3 regions of the Mesorhizobium sp. L48C026A00 genome follow, and region 3 is predicted to be linked to each of the others. Evidence: predicted binding sites of a transcription regulator. Region 3 holds the regulator's gene; each other region holds the start of a gene.

Region 1 (3,275 bases), 120 kb from region 3:
ACATCGCGACGATCGCGGTCGCAAGCGAGAACACCACGGTGACCTTGATCGAATTGAGGTAGGCCGGATCGGCCAGCACCTTGCGGAAATTGGCAAACCAGACGAACCTGGTCCTCAGCCCGAACGGATCCTGTCTGAGCATCGACTGGTAAAGCGCCTGACCGGCCGGCCAGTAGAAGAAAACCAGTGTTATGGCGAGTTGCGGCGCCACCAGAAGGAAGGGCAGGATCTTGTTGGGAAAGACGACGCGTGGAGACAGGCTGATTTCCTTCGCTATCTCGGGAGACGCCCACGCGAGCTCGCGTGGGCGATATTCAAACCGACACCAACCGAGATAATCTCGTCAGTTCTCCAGCGCTTCCTTGATTGCGGCGTTGCCGCGCGCGACCGCGTTGTCGAGCGCCTGCTGAGCGGTTTGCTGGCCGGCCAGCATCTTCTCGAACTCCTCGTTCTGGATATCGCGCACTTGCGGCAGGTTCGGCAGGCGCACGCCCTTCGAGTTGTCGGTCGGCGCCTTGCCCGTCATCTGCTGGATGGGTGTCTCACGGCCGGGGTTCTTGTCATAGAAGCCCGATTTCTTGGTCGCCTCGTAGGCAGCGAGCGTCACCGGCAGGTATCCCGACTTCTGGTGCAGATATTCCTGCACATCGGTCTTGGACAGGTAGGCGAAGAATGCCGCAACGCCCTTGTATTGCTCGTCCGACTTGGCGCCGAACACCCACAGGCTGGCGCCGCCCGGCGTGGTGTTCTGCGGTGCGCCCTTGGCGTCGCTGTCGTAGGGAAGCTGGCCGATGCCATAGTTCATGCCGGACTTGACGATGTCGCCGAGGCCGCCCGACGATTCGGTGAAGATGCCGCATTCGCCGGCGAGGAAGATCTGCTTGGCTTCGGAGGTACGCCCACCATATTTGAATGTGCCGTCCTTGGCGAGGTCTGCGAGCGCCTGGAAGTGGTTGACGAAAATCGGCGCGTTGATCTTGAGTTCGACATCACCGCCGGCCAGACCGTTCTGCTGGGTCGCCCACGACACATCATTCCACGCCGCGAAATTCTCCAGATGGATCCAGGTCAGCCAGGTCGAGGTATAGCCACAAGGGGCGGCGCCGCTCGTCTTGATCTTCTTGGCGGCTTCCCACACCTCATTCCAGGTCTTGGGTGGATTGTTCACGTCGAGGCCGGCCTTCTGGAAGATATCCTTGTTGTAGTAGAGGATCGGCGAGGAGGAGTTGTAGGGGAAGGACAGCATGGTGCCGTCCGGCTTCGAATAATAGCCGACGATACCGGGCAGATACTGGCTCTTGTCGAAGGTCATACCGGCACCGGTCATCACCTCGGCAACCGGCTTGATCGCACCCTCGGCCGCCATCATCACGCCGGTGCCGACGTCGAACACCTGGAGGATATCGGGCGCCTGGCCAGCGCGGAAGGCGGCGATGCCGGCGTTCAGCGTCTCCGGATAGGTGCCCTTGAACACCGGAACCAGTTCATAGTCGCTCTGGCTGGCGTTGAAATCCTTGGAGATCTTGCCGACGACCTCGGCGTTGGCGCCGGTCATGGCGTGCCACCAGCTGATCTGCGTGACGGCGAAGGCGGAGGTGGTGGAAAGCAGGGTCAAGGTGGCGGCGACACCGGCCGCGAAGCCGAAGAACTTCATGTTTCATCTCCCGTTTGTCATTGGCGAAAGGGGCACTCTCGCAAAGCCAATATGTGCCGCCCGTGACAATTGGACAACGGTTTTGTTGCGGGCCGATGAACTTGATTTCCACTTAAAGTAGCGCACGCTTCCGAATAGGAGCCGGTGGAAAGGAATTGCCAAGCCGGCTTACGAACAAACCGGCAATAATCACCGGCGCCTAAAAGCGCGTCGCACTTTGCGCGACATGCATTAGTCCGACTTGCCGAGCGCCGTCTCGACCAGCCGCTTGGCGTCCGGGCTCGACCATTCTGCCGGGCCGTTCATGTGGGCAATCAGGCAGCCTTCACCGTCGATCAGCATGGTGACCGGCAGGCCGAGCGCCAGGCCGCGTGTCTTGAGATCGTTGAACAGCGCCATCGTCGAATCGCGGTAGTAGCCGAGCGCCTTGACGCCGGTCTCCTCGAGGAACTTCTTCGGTTTGGCGTCGTCGCCAGCATCGACATTGACCGCGACGACCTCGAAGGCGTCGCTGCCCATTTCATTCTGCAGCGCGTCGAGCGCCGGCATTTCGGCGCGGCAGGGCGCGCACCATGTCGCCCACAGATTGAGCAGCACCGTCTTGCCGGCATGGTCGGCGAGCGTCATCGGCTTGCCGTCGGGGCTGTTGAAGGCAAGGCCCTTCAGCGATTGCGGCGGATCGGCGGGCAAAAGTGCTGCAACCTGGCCGGTGGCAGCCGCCGCGACCGACTTGGCGCGGTCGGCCTTGGCGGCGCAGGCGACATCGTCCTTGCTGTCGCCAACCGCCACTTGAGCGGGGGCGTTGTTGCCAGAACCGCTTTCGCTGACATATACCGCGATCGCGCCGGCAAGCACGCCTGCCACCAAAGCGGCGAGGATGAGGCGCGGGGCCGGGAAAAATCGATTGCCGTCTGCCATTTTTTAAAACTGCTCCGGAGCACGGGTTATAGCGATGAGCGACAAGAAGGCCAGCAACCAGATGTGGGGCGGACGTTTTGCCTCGGGTCCGGCCGCGATCATGGAAGCGATCAACGCGTCGATCTCGTTCGACCGCAAACTCTACGCGCAGGACATCCGAGGCTCGATCGCCCATAGCGAGATGCTAGCGCAAACCGGCATTATTTCGGCGGCCGACCAAGAAAAAATCGCTCACGGGCTGAACACGATCCTGGCAGAGATCGAAGCCGGCACGTTCGAGTTCTCGACCAGGCTGGAAGACATCCACATGAATGTCGAGGCCCGCCTTGCCGAGCTGATCGGCCCGGCTGCCGGCCGCCTGCATACCGCCCGTTCGCGCAACGACCAGGTGGCGGTCGATCTCAGGCTATGGGTCAAGGACGAGTGCTTTCGCGTCGCCGAGGCGCTGAAGGGCCTGATCACGGCGTTCCTGGAGCGGGCCGAGGAGCATGCGGCAACGGTGATGCCGGGCTTCACCCACATGCAGGCGGCGCAGCCGGTAACCTTCGGCCATCACTGCATGGCCTATGTCGAGATGTTCTCGCGCGACCTGTCGCGTGTTCGCGACGCTATCGAACGGATGGACGAAAGCCCGCTCGGTGCGGCCGCGCTTGCCGGCACCAGCTTTCCGATCGACCGGCACCAGACGGCCAGGGCGCTCGGC
Region 2 (3,275 bases), on a different contig from region 3:
AATCCATGCTGCGTCGCGGCGGTGAAGCTGATCCATGGCAACCTTGCGTTGTGCCTAAACCGGTTGGCAGGAAACGGGTGGTTTGTGTGCGCTGCTTCACCCATCTGATGGCAGAAGCCGATGAAGCCAGAGGAGCAGAGCTATGACCATGCACACGGTTCCAGCAGCAGCGGTCCGATCGGCGGAAGCGCGCGTCGCCGGATATGACTGGCAGGCACTGGCCGAGGAGATGAGCTTCTATGGCTGCGCGGTGATGGAAAAGCTGCTGACACCAGAAGAATGCCGGGAGATCGCCGGGCTGTATCCCGACGAAAGCCATTTCCGCAGCCATGTCCACATGGCGCGGCACGGCTTCGGCAAGGGCGAGTACCACTATTTCCGCTATCCCTTGCCCGAGCTGATCGGCGGCTTGCGCACCGCGCTCTATCCGCGCCTTGCCGCCGTCGCCAACGACTGGAACGAACGCATGGGCGTCGCGCAGCGCTACCCGGACGAACACGCCGCGTTCCTCAAGCAATGCCACGAGCAGGGCCAGACGCGGCCGACGCCGCTCCTGCTGCAATATGGTCCCGGCGACTTCAACTGCCTGCATCAGGATCTCTACGGCGAGCTTGCCTTCCCGCTGCAGGTGGCAATCCTGCTGTCGGAACCGGACAAGGACTTCACCGGCGGCGAGTTCGTGCTGACGGAACAGCGTCCGCGCATGCAGAGCCGCGCCGAGGTGGTGCCGCTGCGCCAGGGCGATGCAGTCGCCTTCGCGGTCCACAATCGTCCGGTGCAGGGCAGCAAAGGCAGCTACCGCGTCAATCTCAGGCACGGCGTCAGCCGGCTTCGCTCCGGCATGCGCCATACCGTCGGCATTATCTTCCACGACGCGAAATAGGGCTGTCCCTGCGTGGAGGCGACCAGCAACTTCGTGCCAAGGGGATCTGTTGTCGGAGTCGGCGCCGCCCCTCATCGCCCTGCCGGGCACTTCTCCCCGTGTGACGGGGAGAAGGGACTGGTCGCACCGTGGCGGATATTCTGCAACGCTGGTGATTGGCGAAACCATCGATGAGAGCGCCCCTCTCCCCGTCACTATACGGGGAGAGGGTGCCGGCAGGCAGGTGAGGGGCAGCGCAAAGCTGAAGCGATTGGCTGCCGAACAATTCTTCAGGCAACCGCGGCAATCGCGGAAAAATAAAAATCTCACCCGCAAAGATCTTTGTCATCCAATCGTTAACCAAGGTTCATACGGTGAGCGGGTTGTTTCTCTGCCGGCGTTCGTTCGCCGGGCGGATGACTGTTGATATCTGCCAAGACTGAAAACTAGCTATTTGTTCGCGCGTCGGGGATCGCCATGATGTTTCCAGCAAGCTTTGCGTCACTACGGCGCAAATCGGCGAAGTTAAGCGGCGCCATCACGCTGGCTGTTGCCTTGATGATCGGGGCCGCTGCACAGGCCGAGCCTATCCGCGGCGCCGGATCGACACTGGCCGCCCCGATCATCGGCAAATGGGCAACGGCCTACGAGAACGCCCGCGCCGACGGCGGCGACTATGTCTCGCCCGATTGGAAGGTGGACTATGAAATCGTCGGCTCGCTCGCCGGCGTCCTGCGTCTCGATCAGCCGGATATCGACTTTGCCGTGACGGATGCGCCGATCAATGGCGCCGAACTCAAGAAGGCCGGCCGACAGCAGTTTCCGATCGTGATGGGCGCCATCGCCGTCGTCGTCAATCTCGACGGCATCGGCCCGGGAAGCCTTCGCCTGACCGGGCCGCTGCTGGCCGACATCTATCTGGGCAAGATCCAGTCATGGTCCGATCCCGCGATCAAGGCGGTGAATCCGGATGTGACGCTGCCCGATCTCAGGATCAGCGTCGTTCACCGCAAGGATGGCTCCGGCTCGACCTTTGTCTTCACGCAGTATCTGTCGGCGGTCAGCGATGAATGGAAGGCCAAATACGGCGCAAATACACTGATCTCGTGGCCGCTCGGCACTGACGCGGAAGGCACACAGAACCTCATCCAAGCCGTGCACGACACGAAGGGCGCGATCGCCTATGCCGAATCCGGCCAGGCCCAGCGCGCCAGCCTTGCCTACGCGCTGATCCAGAACAGAGCCGGCAAGTTCGTCAAGCCGGAGCCGCAGGGCGTGCAAGCTGCCGCGACATCCATCGACTGGGCGCAAACGACCGACTTCTTCGCCTCGCTGACCGATCGAGACGGCGATGCCGCCTATCCGATCAGCACGGCGGTGTTCGCGGTCGTTCAGGTCTCGGGCCGTTCGGAACATCGCTATCGCCGCGTGCACGACCTTTTCCGGCTCGCCTTCGCCCACGGCGCTGATGACGCCGCCGCGCTCGGCTACGTGCCGCTGCCGAAGGCGCTCGTCGCCCGGATCGAGCAATACTGGGCAAGGCTGGAGCCGGTCGGAAACTGAGCGGAAGAGCCAGGCCGCTGCTTCGCGCAGCGCCTGAACTGAAATTCATATCGCGCCGTGATGGCGGCTTGTTGGGGACTGCGTGACATGGACATCGATATCTTCAAGGACATCCTCGTGCCGGTGATCGGCGGGTTGGGCATTTTTATGCTCGGCCTCGACTTCATGGCCAACGGCATCCAGGCGCTGTCGGTCAACCGGATGCGCGCCTTTCTCGCCAAGGCCGCCGGAACGCCGATCAAGGGCGTGCTGGCGGGAACGCTGATCACCGGCGTCATCCAGTCGTCGACGGCGATGAGCGTCATGGTCGTCGGCCTGGTCAATGCCGGCGTCATCGCGCTTCGACCGGCGATCAGCGTGATCATGGGCGCCAATATCGGCACCACGCTCGGCAACGGGCTCATCGCCCTGCCGCTCGGTCCGCTCGGGCTGATCCTGGCCGGCGTGTTCTCGCTGATCTACTGCTTTGCCAAAAGCGAGAAGGTCAAGAACATAGCGCTTGCCGGCATGGGCTTCGCGCTGATCTTCTATGGCCTCAACCTGATGACCGGCGGCCTGCGCCCGTTGCGCAACCTGCCCGAAGTCATGGCCCTGCTGCAAACGCTGACGGCCGACTCCTACCTCAACCTGCTCAAATGCGTGTTCATCGCCGCCGGCGTGACCGCCATGATCCATTCGTCCTCGGCGACGATCGGCATTGTCATGGGCCTTGGCGCCGCCGGCATTCTCGACTGGACGACGGCCGTCGCCTTCTCGCTCGGCGCCGATCTCGGCACCACGATCACCTCGTGGATGGCTTCGCTCAATCTTTCGAAAAACGCCAAGCGCACCGCTTACGCCCACATCTCCT
Region 3 (3,275 bases):
TCTGCTTCTGCCAGTATTTGTCCGACATACCGACGGCTTCCGATTCATGAGCGGCCGCGGCAATGAGGAGGAAACAAAAAATGTCGGTGGGAATCCGTCATGACGATCTGCGCCGGCGCAACCGGGCGATGGTGATTTCGGCCGTGCGCCGGGCAGGCCAGCCGTCGCGGACCGAGATCGCCGCGACCACCGGCCTCAGCCATTCGACCATATCGGCGATCTCTGCCGACCTGATCCAGGAAGGCATCCTGGCCGAGAGCAAGGCGAGCGAGACGGTTTCGCTGAAACGCGGCCGGCCGCAGGTCGGCCTCAGCCTCAATCCGCAAGCCGCTGCGGTGTTGGCCGTCGTGTTGTCGCTGAATTTCCTGTCGGTCGCCGTCATCGATTATGCCGGACAAGTGGTCGCCGAGGAACAGCGCCGGCTGGACACGCTGACCATGTCGCGTGACGCGCTGATCGACGAATGTGTCGCCATCGTCCGGCGCCGGCTCGAAGATCCCGACCTCGATGTCCAAAGCGTCGCCCGCATCGCGCTGGCGATCCAGGGCATCACCGATTCCCACGCGCGCGCCATGTTGTGGTCGCCGATCACGCCGCAGACGAACATCGCCTTCGCCGACATTCTGGAACGCGAGTTCGGCATCCCGGCCATCATGGAGAACGACTGCAACATGATGGCCGTGGCGCTGCGCTGGCGCCACCCGGATCGCTACCGCGACGATTTCATCGCCATCCTGCTCTCGCACGGCATCGGTATGGGGCTGGTGCTGAAGGGCGAGCTGTTCACCGGCACCCACTCCTCAGGCGGCGAATTCGGCCACATGATCCATCGGCCGGGCGGCGCGCTTTGCCGCTGCGGGCGGCGCGGCTGCATCGAGGCTTATGCCGGCAACTACGCCATCTGGCGCAACGCAAGGCTGTTGAGCGAGAACGCCGAGCCGGTCGCCGATGTCAGCGACGCCGACATGCGGGCCTTGGCGGCCCGGGCGCGCGAGATGGACGGACCGGAGCGGGAAGCCTACCGCAAGGCCGGCGAGGCGCTCGGCTTCGGGCTCGGCAGCCTGTTTGCGCTGATCGATCCGGCGCCGGTGGCCATGGTCGGCGCCAGCGCTGCCGCCTTCGACCTGATTGAGCCGGCGTTGCGCGAGGCTATCGCCCAGACCGCCGGCGGCCAGCATTCGGGTTCGATTTCCTTCGACACCGAGCCGAACGAGCTGCCGCTGATCCGCGAAGGCTGCGCCATGCGGGCGCTAAGCTTCGTCGATCAGGAGATTTTCGCGCCGAGCATCCAGGCACGAGCCGGCTCGGTCGGAAAGAACGTGGCTTGAAGGATTCCCGGGTCGCGACTTGGGGTGTGTTGAGATTCAGGTCAGGCCGAGTCGAGAATGGTGGGTTCCGAGAACCGGAGCGGAGCGTACTTTTGGGTACGTGAGCCCGCGCATGACCCCGAAATCGAGGTCGATTTCGGAAAGGTCGTGCGCAAAATCAAAGTTCTACAGCGTGCTTTGCGTGCCCAACAGGGCGCGCGGCGCTGTAGGTAAGCGCAGGTATCAGCCGTTCGCAGGCCGGCATCACCTGAATATCAGCACATCCCCTAGTCTTCCCTGATAGCATAGCCCGCGCCGCGGATGGTGCGGATGACATCGGGCATGCGACCATTGTTGACCGCCTTGCGCAACCGGCCGACATGGACGTCCACCGTGCGCTCGTCGATGTAGATCGTCTCGCCCCAGACATTGTCGAGCAACTGACTGCGCGAGAAGACCCGGCCGGGGTGGCGCATCATGAATTCGAGCAGCCGGAATTCGGTCGGCCCGAGCCGGATCTCGCTCTTCTTGCGATATACCCGGTGCGATTCACGATCGAGCATGATGTCGCCGACCTTGAGCACGCTGGACAGCACTTCCGGCTTGGCGCGGCGCAGCAGCGCCTTGACCCTGGCCATGAATTCCGGTGTCGAGAACGGCTTGACCAGATAGTCGTCGGCCCCGGTCGAAAGGCCGCGCACCCGGTCGCTCTCCTCGCCGCGCGCGGTCAGCATGATGATCGGCAGCCGCTCGGTTTCGGGGCGCACCCGAAGGCGCCGGCAAAGCTCGATGCCGGAAACCGCCGGCACCATCCAGTCGAGCACCAAAAGATCGGGCACGTTTTCCTGCAGCCGGATTTCGGCCTCGTCGCCGCGCGTCACCACCTCGACCTGATAGCCTTCGGATTCAAGATTGTAACGGAGGAGGACGCCCAGCGGCTCTTCATCCTCCACCACCATGATGCGCGGCGCGATCATCGGCCGGTCACTCCTGTCATGTCGCCGGCGCCGACATCGTCGTTTCGTCGAGCTTCGGGCGATCCGCCGGCAATTGCTGCCCGGTCACGACAAAGTAGGCGTTTTCGGCGATGTTGGTGACGTGATCGCCGATACGCTCGAGATTCTTGGCGCAGAACAGAAGGTGCGTGCAGGCGGTGATGTTGCGCGGATCCTCCATCATGTAGGTCAGGAGCTCGCGAAAAACCGCCGTGTATTTCACGTCGATCTTCTGGTCGTCGGCGCGCAGTTCCTTCAACGCGCCGGCATCGCGCGACACATAGTGCTCGACCACGCCGCGCAGCTGCACAAGAACGAGGTCCGCCATCGCGTCGATACCGTGCGACAGATTACGCGGCGTCGCGCTCTGCCCGACTGCGCTGACCCGCTTGGCTATGTTCTTGGCCAGATCGCCGATGCGCTCGAGATCGCCCGCCATGCGGATTGCGCCAACCACGGCGCGCAGATCCTGCGCCATCGGCTGCCGCTTGGCGATCAGCGTGATGGCGCTGTCATCGAGTTCGCGCTGCCTCGCATCCATGATGGCGTCGTCCGAGACGACGCGCTGCGCCATCGCATTGTCCGACGCAAGCAACGCGCGGATCGAGGCCGCGACCATTGCGGCGGCGAGCTCGTCCATGTCGCGGATCAGCCGGTCGATGTGCTCCAGTTCCTCGTCGAAAGATGCGACGGTGTGTTCACCCATGGTGCTGTCCTCGTGTTCGAAATTCGCCGGACCGCTCAGCCGAACCGGCCGGTGATGTAGTCCTGGGTGCGCTTGTCGTCGGGGTTGGTGAACATCTTGTCGGTCGCGCCCTCCTCGACCAGATAGCCGAGATGGAACATCGCCGTGCGTTGCGACACGCGCGCCGCCTGCTGCATCGAATGGGTGACGATGACGATCGTATAGTTCTGGCGCAGTTCGTCGATCAGTTCCTCGACGCGGGCGGTGGCGATCGGATCGAGCGCCGAA

Evidence for each region. Region 3 encodes PhoB, which activates phosphate uptake and scavenging genes when phosphate is short. Its sites were predicted from a motif close to TGTCATNNANCTGTCAT; they were not measured.
Region 1: ugpB (sn-glycerol-3-phosphate ABC transporter substrate-binding protein UgpB) is a predicted target of PhoB. The motif match lies at 1,717-1,733, and genes of this name have one in related genera.
Region 2: pstS (phosphate ABC transporter substrate-binding protein PstS) is a predicted target of PhoB. The motif match lies at 1,206-1,222, and genes of this name have one in related genera.

What each region holds. Positions count from the first base shown of each region.
Region 1 is NZ_AYWU01000002.1:209,188-212,462, reverse strand. Features, by position in the region: gene ugpA (sn-glycerol-3-phosphate ABC transporter permease UgpA) at 1-259, opposite strand, end outside; gene ugpB (sn-glycerol-3-phosphate ABC transporter substrate-binding protein UgpB) at 344-1,654, opposite strand; gene tlpA (thiol:disulfide interchange protein TlpA) at 1,886-2,572, opposite strand; gene argH (argininosuccinate lyase) at 2,607-3,275, shown strand, end outside.
Region 2 is NZ_AYWU01000007.1:128,830-132,104, reverse strand. Features, by position in the region: gene X738_RS57225 (2OG-Fe(II) oxygenase) at 143-883, shown strand; gene pstS (phosphate ABC transporter substrate-binding protein PstS) at 1,340-2,425, shown strand; gene X738_RS57215 (Na/Pi cotransporter family protein) at 2,513-3,275, shown strand, end outside.
Region 3 is NZ_AYWU01000002.1:87,495-90,769, reverse strand. Features, by position in the region: gene X738_RS47525 (ROK family protein) at 81-1,328, shown strand; gene phoB (phosphate regulon transcriptional regulator PhoB) at 1,595-2,284, opposite strand; gene phoU (phosphate signaling complex protein PhoU) at 2,301-3,008, opposite strand; gene pstB (phosphate ABC transporter ATP-binding protein PstB) at 3,044-3,275, opposite strand, start outside.